DNA from 2 places in the Nocardioides nanhaiensis genome. Region 2 is predicted to be linked to the other one. Evidence: predicted binding sites of a transcription regulator. Region 2 holds the regulator's gene; the other holds the start of a gene.
What was found. Region 2 encodes HrcA, which represses chaperone genes, less so after heat shock. Its sites were predicted from a motif close to TTGGCACTCGNNNNNNNCGAGTGCCAA; they were not measured.

Region 1 (4,404 bases), on a different contig from region 2:
CGAGCAGCCGCTGGCCGGCGTCGGTCAGCAGCCACCGGAAGGCGTCGAGGTCCACGGCGGCATCCTCGCAGCCCACACTCCGGCCAGGGCCAGGGCCAGGGTCGGGGCGTGCGGGTCAGCGGCGGGGGAGCCCGAACTCCGTGTGGACGCCGGGGCTGAACGCCACGTGGTCGGGCTCGCGGTCCACCAGCTCGGGCAGCCCCACGGAGGCGAGCACCTCGGCGTCGAGGTGCTCCAGCGTGGCCTCGTGCAGCGGCCAGGGCTCGTGCTGGTTGGGCACCACGATCGTGCGCCCGAGCACGCCGGTGTGCAGGCGCCACCGCGCGGAGACGAAGTGGTCCAGCGGCGTCGGGGTGCGGGCGGCGCCCACGCGCACGCGCACGTCGGTGCGACCCTCCGGTCGACCCACGCGTACCCGACGGCGCAGCCGGCTGCGGTAGGCGTGCACGGCGCCCGCGACGCCGTCGCCACCCTGGTCAGCGGGGGTGGGGGCGGTGGCCGCGTGGCTCATCGTGGCCCAGCGGTAGGGGATGCCCAGGCTGGCCCGGGCGCCGAGCACGACGGCGAGCCGGTCGGCGTCCAGGCTGAGGAACACCACACCGCGGCGCCCACGCTCGTCCATCGAGTACAGCCGCACGTTGGTCTCCAGGAAGGTGCCGAAGAACGGCACGCTGCTGCGCGGCCCGAAGCCCGCGTCGACCATCCGGAACGGCACCAGGCCCACGTAGGTGAGCCCCTCGTGCTCGTCGGGTCGCACGCCCGGCGGCATGAACGAGACCAGCCGCGCGGGCTCCACGGCCCAGTGCACGTAGAGCAGGTCGCGCCAGTCCTGGTTCATCAGGCGCGGCCCGGTCAGCCGCGGTGCGTGCGGGTCGACCGGCTCGGCCCGGGGGGCGGGTGTCGTGCTCGTCGCCATGCTCCGATCGTCCCGGACCCCTCCAAGTCGCCCCGGCCGCGGCGGTTTCCGGTCCGCGCCCGGGGGGCACCCTGTGCCGGTGAGACGCCCCCGTACCGCGCGCCCCGTCGTGCGTCCCCTCGCCCTGGTCCTCGCGCTGGCCGCACTGATGACCGCCTGCACCGGGGAGGACGACGAGGCACGCCGGGCCCCGGTCGGGGCGCTGGCCGACGGCGTCGTCTCGGTGGAGGGCCGCACCTCCGTGATCGCCCTGCCGGGGCTCGAGCTGCGGGCCACCGTGGGTCTGCCGGTGCAGGAGCTCTCGGCGGCCGGCGTCGACCTCGACACGGCGCCCGAGGGCGGCAGCATGGTGCCGATCAGCTGGACCGTCGACCTGGCCGGTGCCGTCCGCCTGCCGAGCCTGCCGGACGCCGAGCCGCCGCAGGTCGCCGTCTCGCTGCTCGCCGACGGCCGCGCCTACCCGCTCGACGAGGTCCTGCTGCGCGATCGCGCCGAGGTGGAGCAGGGCGACCCGGTGCTCGAGCTGAGCGGCAGCACGGCCGTGGCCATCGCGGAGGAGGAGCCGCGCGACCTGGCGGTACGCGTGGAGTGGGACGGCGTCACGATCGAGGCGGAGCGCGGCGAGGAGGTGCGCGACGCCGGTGTCGCCGAGCGCCTGGCCACCGTGCCCTCGCGCCTGGTGCGCACCACCGTGCCCTGCGACCCGCCGCGGGTGCGGTCCCCGCGGGGACCGCTGCAGGTGCGGCAGAGCGCCTGCCCCGTGCAGGTGCAGCGCACCCCGTGGGTGGGCGGGCTCGGGTGGGCCGAGCCCGGCCGGCAGTGGCTGGTGGCCACCGGCAGCACCACCCTGGTCGGTCTCACCACCACTTCGCGCCGAGATCCGGTGTCCTACGCCGTCGTGGAGACGAGTCCTGGACCGCTGACGCTGGACGGCGAGCCCGCGGTCCGCGAGCCGGCGGTCGAGGCGGGATCCACGGCGTTCCTCGCCGTCTTCGAGGTCCCCGAGCAGGACGGCGTGCACACGCTGGAGCGCGTCGACTCCGTCACGACGCTCGGCGGCTTCCCCGAGGTGGGGGAGGACCCGACGGTCGTGGTGCGCTGGAGCGTCGACGTGCCGATCGTCTGAGCGCGGAGTGCGGCACCGCTGGACCAGCGTTGGCACTCGACCAGGGGGAGTGCTAGTTTCTGGATTGGCACTCTCACCACGAGGGTGCCAACAGCTCGCCGGGTCCACGACCCCCGCGACGGCGTGCCTCCCGCGAGCCCTGAGTTCATCACCCCGTGTTCAGCGATCAGCAACGAAAGTGGAGGTCGACATCGTGTCGGTCAACATCAAGCCTCTCGAGGACCGCATCGTCGTCAAGCCGCTCGACGCCGAGCAGACCACGGCCTCGGGCCTGGTCATCCCCGACACCGCCAAGGAGAAGCCCCAGGAGGGCGAGGTCCTGGCGCTGGGTCCGGGTCGCGTCGACGACAACGGCAACCGCGTCCCGCTCGACGTCGCCGTCGGCGACAAGGTCATCTACAGCAAGTACGGCGGCACCGAGGTCAAGTACGCCGGCGAGGAGTACCTGATCCTCTCCGCCCGCGACGTCCTCGCCGTCGTCTCCTGACGCACCTGGCATCCCGGCTGGCGGCGTTGCCGTCGCTCGACGACCGCTCCGCTCCCAAGGTCGCCGTCGCGACGGCGCCTTGCCAGCCAAGCGCCACGCGCGTCATCTGAGTGCCCAGGGTCGTGTGCCCGGGCCCGGTCCGCTGATCGGGGCCGGGTGCACGACCCTCTCTCGTTCCCGGGCGTCCCGACGCCCGCCCACCGACAGTCCCTGACAGTCGCCTGACAAGGAGTCAGATCGCCCATGCCCAAGATCCTGGAGTTCGACGAGAACGCCCGCCGCTCCCTCGAGCGCGGCGTCGACGCGCTCGCCAACGCCGTCAAGGTCACCCTCGGCCCCAAGGGCCGCTACGTGGTGCTCGACAAGAAGTGGGGCGCCCCCACGATCACCAACGACGGCGTCACCGTCGCCCGCGAGATCGAGCTCGACGACCCCTTCGAGAACCTCGGTGCCCAGCTCACCAAGGAGGTGGCCACCAAGACCAACGACGTCGCCGGTGACGGCACCACCACCGCCACCGTGCTGGCCCAGGCGATGGTCCACGGCGGCCTGCGCGCCGTGGCCGCCGGCGTCAACCCGATGGGCCTCAAGCGCGGCATGGACGCCGCCGCCGAGGCGGTCGGCAACGCGCTGCGCGACGCCGCCCGCGAGGTCGAGACCAAGGAGGACATGGCCAGCGTGGCCACGATCTCCAGCCGCGACGCCGTCATCGGCTCGCTGCTCGCCGACGCCTTCGACAAGGTCGGCAAGGACGGCGTGATCACGGTCGAGGAGTCCAACACCATGGGCACCGAGCTGGAGTTCACCGAGGGCATGCAGTTCGACAAGGGCTACATCTCGGCGTACTTCGTCTCCGACCCCGAGCGCATGGAGGCCGTCCTCGACGACCCCTACATCCTCCTGCACCAGGGCAAGATCTCGGCCGTGGCCGAGCTGCTGCCGCTGCTGGAGAAGGTCATGCAGTCGGGCAAGCCGCTGTTCATCCTCGCCGAGGACGTCGACGGCGAGGCGCTCTCCACCCTGGTGGTCAACAAGATCCGCGGCACGTTCAACGCCGTGGCCGTCAAGAGCCCCGCGTTCGGTGACCGCCGCAAGGCGATGATGCAGGACATCGCGGTGCTCACCGGCGCCCAGGTGGTGGCCCCCGAGGTCGGCCTCAAGCTCGACCAGGTGGGCCTCGACGTGCTGGGCACCGCCCGCCGCGTCGTGATCACCAAGGACAACACCACCATCGTCGACGGCGGTGGCGACGGCGCGCAGGTCGAGGGCCGGGTCAACCAGATCAAGGCCGAGATCGAGAACACCGACTCCGACTGGGACCGCGAGAAGCTGCAGGAGCGCCTGGCCAAGCTGGCCGGCGGCGTCTGCGTCATCAAGGTCGGCGCCGCCACCGAGGTGGAGCTGAAGGAGAAGAAGCACCGCATCGAGGACGCCGTCTCCGCGACCCGCGCGGCCATCGAGGAGGGCATCGTCGCCGGCGGCGGCTCGGCCCTCATCCACGCCGTCAGCGTGCTCGAGGGTGGCCTCGGCCTCGGTGCCGAGGAGGAGGTCGGCGTCAAGATCGTGCGCGACGCCGCCCAGGAGCCGCTGCGCTGGATCGCCGAGAACGGCGGCGACAACGGCTACGTGGTCACCACCAAGGTGCGCGAGCTGGGCGTGGGCAACGGCTTCAACGCCGCCACCGGCGAGTACGGCGACCTGGTGGCCCAGGGCGTGCTCGACCCGGTCAAGGTGACCCGCTCCGCGCTGGTCAACGCCACCTCGATCGCGGGCATGCTGCTCACGACCGAGACCCTCGTGGTGGACAAGCCCGAGGAGGAGGACGAGTCCGCGGCCGGTGGCCACGGGCACGGCCACGGTCACTGACCTCCCCGC
Region 2 (4,404 bases):
GGTCCCGGTCGACCGCCACGATCTCCCCGCACCAGTCGGTGGTGACCTCCTCGACCACCGTGCCGATCTGGGCAGGGGCCTCGGTGGCGCGGCCGCGGGCGGGCTTGCGCCAGTCGCCGGCGAGGACGTCGGATCCGTAGCGGTCGGTCACGCTGCCCGACGGTAGGAGGCCGGACGGCGCAACGGGTCGCGACACACCGCGGCGAGGTCGTCTGTCGCCGGGGTCACGGTCGGTCAGGCCGAGGAGTCGTCCTGACCGACCGAGTCGCCGTCGGACTCCTCGGACTCCATCTCGTCGGCGGTCTTGCCGCCGTCGAGCAGACCCTCGACCGTCTCGCGGTCCTCCAGCCCCTCGGCCAGCGGGTTGTCCTCGCCGGGCACGAGGTCCTCGGGCAGCTGGTCGTCGGAGATGCCGAGGCCCTCGTCGGTGGCGTCGTTCCCGGCGTGGCTCTTCTCGTGCTCCTGCTCGCTCATGCCCGGGCGGTACCCCCGCGACGACGCTCTCAGACCATCGGCAGCCGCTTCTCGCCGCGCGACAGGTGGGCGTAGCCGCGGTTGACCGCGTGCACCAGGTGCTCGGCCGGGTAGGGCCAGGTGGTCGCCTCCAGCGCCTGCGAGGCCGGCACGCCGCGCGCGGCGAGGTCGCGCACGGTCTGGGCGACGACGCCGATGGCGTTGCGCTGCTCCTCGACGAAGTCGCGGTCCACCGGCGCCCCGTGCCCGGGCACCACGGTCGAGGTCGACGTCAACAGACCGAGCACGATGTCGAGCGAGTGCGGCCACTCCAGGGGCCAGCAGTCCTCGCCGAAGCCCGGACCGCCGGCCACGGTGGACTCCTCCACCAGGTCGCCGGCCAGCACCAGGTCGGCGTCCGGCACCCGGACCACGAGGTCGCCCGACGTGTGGCCCCGGCCGGGGTGCACCAGCTCCACGAACCGGTCGCCGAGGTCGAGCGTGGTGGCCGAGGAGAACGTGCGCTCGGCCGCCAGCACCTCGGTGGCAAGCACCTCCTCGCGGTGGGGGTCCTCGCCCTCGGCGTAGCGCGCCTTGACCCGCTCGCCGGCCTCGAGCGTGCGGGCCGCCGCCTCCTCGTGCGCGTGCAGCGCCACGGCGGGCCAGGCCTCCCGCACGGTGGCGTTGCCGAAGGTGTGGTCGAAGTGCTCGTGGGTGTTGACCACAGCCACCACCTCGCCGCGGCCGAGCCGGCGTACGTCGTCGACGACGGCGCGGGCGGCCAGCCCGCTGGCGTGCGTGTCGACGAGCACCAGGCCCGCCTCACCCCCGACCAGCGAGACGTTGACGTCGAACCACGCGTGGCGCGCGACCCAGACCCGATCGGCGACCTCGGTGAACATCTGGTCAGCCTAGGTGGGACCGGCCCTGCTGCCGGCGCGGGCTCACACCCACCCCAGGATCCCGGAGGACTGGGCCCCCGTCAGCAGAGCCCGGCGTGCAGCGTGGCCCGCAGCAGCTCGGCGAGGTCGTGGGGGTCGCGGGCCGGGCGGGGGAAGTCCAGGTGGGTCAGGTGGGCGCCCTCGGGGTCGACCCAGGTCAGGTCGAGGCCGGTGGCGTCCAGGTCGGCGAGGCTGACGCCGACGACGTCGGTCAACCGCGTGCCGGTGCGGGTGGCGACGGCCTGGCGCAGCTCCTGCTGGTGGGCGCCGTTGGCGTGCTCGACCGAGCGCTGCAGGAAACCGCGGTTCAGGCTCTGTCCAGGGGCGGAGAAGTGCTCGACGGGCACCCGCACCTGGGTGCCGCGAGGCGCTCCCTCGCGACCGAGCAGCACCACGTTGACGACGAGCACGACCACCTCGCGCGGCTCGGTGCAGCACGGGCACTCGGCGCGGCCGCGCCACTCGAGGCGGCCGGTGAGGGTGAGCCGAGCGGCGCGGTCGGCGGAACCGGGCGATCCCAACCCGCTCTCGAGGGTCAGCAGGGCGCTGCGCCGGCCGCGCGCCGCCAGCGCGAGGGCGGAGCCCGCGGGGCAGGAGAAGGTCGGCTCGCCGTCGAGGTCCTGCATGCCGAGGTCCGCGCCGTCGGCCAGCACGTCGTCGACGCCGTCGACGACCAGCTGCACGTCGGCGGGGCAGGCCAGCACGCTGCGGGCGGCGGTCGCCAGACGGTGCTCGTCGGCGCGCGCCAGGGTCTGCTGCGGGATCGAGTGCTCGACGGTCATGGTCACCTCGGGGGTCGACGAGGTCCTCGGGATCGAGGACCAGGTTGGCTTAGGCAAGCCTAACCTACGCGTTGCCCGGTCGGGAAGGCTCCGGCCACGTGACGCCCGCCGCAGGTTCGGCGGCGACCGTGCCGGGCGAGTAGTCTTGGCACTCTGAACAGGCGAGTGCCAACAGGTGCCCGCGCAGCCGGGTAGTCGACGAGCCGGGAGGTGGGAGCGTGCAGGAGGAGCGGCGCCTGGCCGTGCTCCGGGCCATCGTGGAGGACTACGTCGCGACCGAGGAACCCGTGGGCTCCCGGGCCCTGGTCGAGCGCCACGGCCTCGGGGTCTCCCCGGCGACGGTGCGCAACGACATGGCCGCCCTCGAGGACGAGGGCTACATCACCCAGCCCCACACCAGCGCCGGCCGGGTCCCCACCGACAAGGGCTACCGGCTCTTCGTCGACCGCCTCACCACCGTCAAGCCGATGAGCACCGCCGAGAAGAGGGCGATCAGCACCTTCCTGGAGGGGGCGGTCGACCTCGACGACGTCGTGGGCCGCTCGGTGCGCCTGCTCTCGCAGCTGACCCGGCAGGTGGCGGTGGTGCAGTACCCCACGCTCTCGCGCTCCACCGTGCGCCACGTCGAGCTGGTCGCCCTCGCGCCCAACCGTCTGCTGCTCGTCCTGATCCTCAGCACCGGGCGGGTCGAGCAGCGCGTCGTCGAGCTGGCCGAGGACCTCGGCGACGACGACCTCGCGGCGCTGCGGCGCCGGGTCAACGGCATCGCCACGGGCGCGCAGATCTCGGTGGCCGTGGCGGTGCTGCGCGATCTGGCCGAGGACCCCCACGCCGAGGCGACCACCCGCGTCGTGGTCGAGACCCTGGCCGAGGCGATGAGCGACCACCGCTCCGACGAGCGGCTGGTGGTGGGCGGCGCCGCCAACCTGGCCCGCTACGGCGACAGCTTCGACTCCGCGGTGCGTCCGCTGCTGGAGGCCATCGAGGAGCACGTGGTGCTGCTGCGCCTGCTGGGCGAGGCCACGACCGGTGGTCTGGTCACGGTGCGCATCGGCGCCGAGGGCCCCGTGGAGCAGCTCTCCTCCACCAGCGTGGTCACCACCGGCTACGGCCCGCACGACGACGCGCTGGCCACCCTGGGCGTCGTCGGCCCCACCCGCATGGACTACCCCGGCACCATGGCTGCGGTGCGTGCCGTGGCCCGCTACGTCTCCCGCATCCTCGACGAGGCCTGAGGGCCTCCCGACCGGAATCGAAGGACCCTTCTGTGCCCCAGGACCTGTACGACCTGCTCGGCGTGACCCGCGAGGCGGAGGCCGACGAGATCAAGAAGGCCTACCGCAAGCTGGCGCGCCAGCTGCACCCGGACGTGAACCCGGACCCCGCCACCCAGGAGCGCTTCAAGGAGGTCTCGGCCGCCTACGAGGTGCTCTCGGACCCGCAGAAGCGGGCCGCCTACGACCGTGGCGGCAACCCCTTCGGCGCCGGCGGAGCCGACTTCGGCCAGGGCGCGGGGTTCTCGTTCACCGACATCATGGACGCCTTCTTCGGCGGCCAGGGCCCGGGTGGCGGTGGCGGTGGCCGGGGGCCCCGCTCACGGGTGCGCCGGGGCCAGGACGCCCTGATCCGTCTCGAGATCTCGCTGGCCGAGGCCGCGTTCGGCGTCTCGCGCGAGATCAAGGTCGACACGGCCGTGCTCTGCTCCACCTGCGGGGGCGACGGCGCCGCACCGGGCAGCCGTCCGGTGCCGTGCGAGACCTGCCACGGCCAGGGCGAGGTCGCCCACGTGCAGCGCTCGTTCCTCGGCGAGATCCGCACCCTGCGTCCCTGCGCGGCCTGCCGCGGGTTCGGCTCGATCATCCCCGACCCCTGCCGCGAGTGCGCGGGTGACGGCCGCGTGCGCTCGCGCCGCACGCTCACGGTCAAGATCCCCGCCGGCGTCGACAACGGCACCCGGGTGCAGCTCACCGAGCAGGGCGAGGTCGGCCCGGGTGGCGGCCCGGCCGGCGACCTGTACGTGGAGATCCACGTGGCCGCGCACGAGGTCTTCACCCGACGCGGCAACGACCTGCTGTGCACCGTGACGGTGCCCATGACGGCCGCCGCGCTCGGCACCACCATCGAGCTGCCCACGTTGGAGGCCGACGTCGAGAGCGGCGCCGGCTCGGGCGTCGAGACCTCCTTCGAGCTCGAGGTGCGACCCGGCACCCAGTCGGGCACCGAGACGG

Region 1: the regulator HrcA is predicted to act here: its motif matches at 2,072-2,098, upstream of groES (co-chaperone GroES).

The regions. Positions count from the first base shown of each region.
Region 1 is NZ_BAABIM010000001.1:1,059,076-1,063,479, forward strand. It holds gene ABD948_RS05125 (class I SAM-dependent methyltransferase) at 1-55, opposite strand, end outside; gene ABD948_RS05130 (YqjF family protein) at 116-916, opposite strand; gene ABD948_RS05135 (hypothetical protein) at 996-2,042, shown strand; gene groES (co-chaperone GroES) at 2,236-2,529, shown strand; gene groL (chaperonin GroEL) at 2,773-4,395, shown strand.
Region 2 is NZ_BAABIM010000004.1:44,619-49,022, reverse strand. It holds gene ABD948_RS17310 (DUF3097 domain-containing protein) at 1-151, opposite strand, end outside; gene ABD948_RS17305 (hypothetical protein) at 235-474, opposite strand; gene ABD948_RS17300 (MBL fold metallo-hydrolase) at 504-1,355, opposite strand; gene ABD948_RS17295 (hypothetical protein) at 1,436-2,176, opposite strand; gene hrcA (heat-inducible transcriptional repressor HrcA) at 2,395-3,411, shown strand; gene dnaJ (molecular chaperone DnaJ) at 3,444-4,404, shown strand, end outside.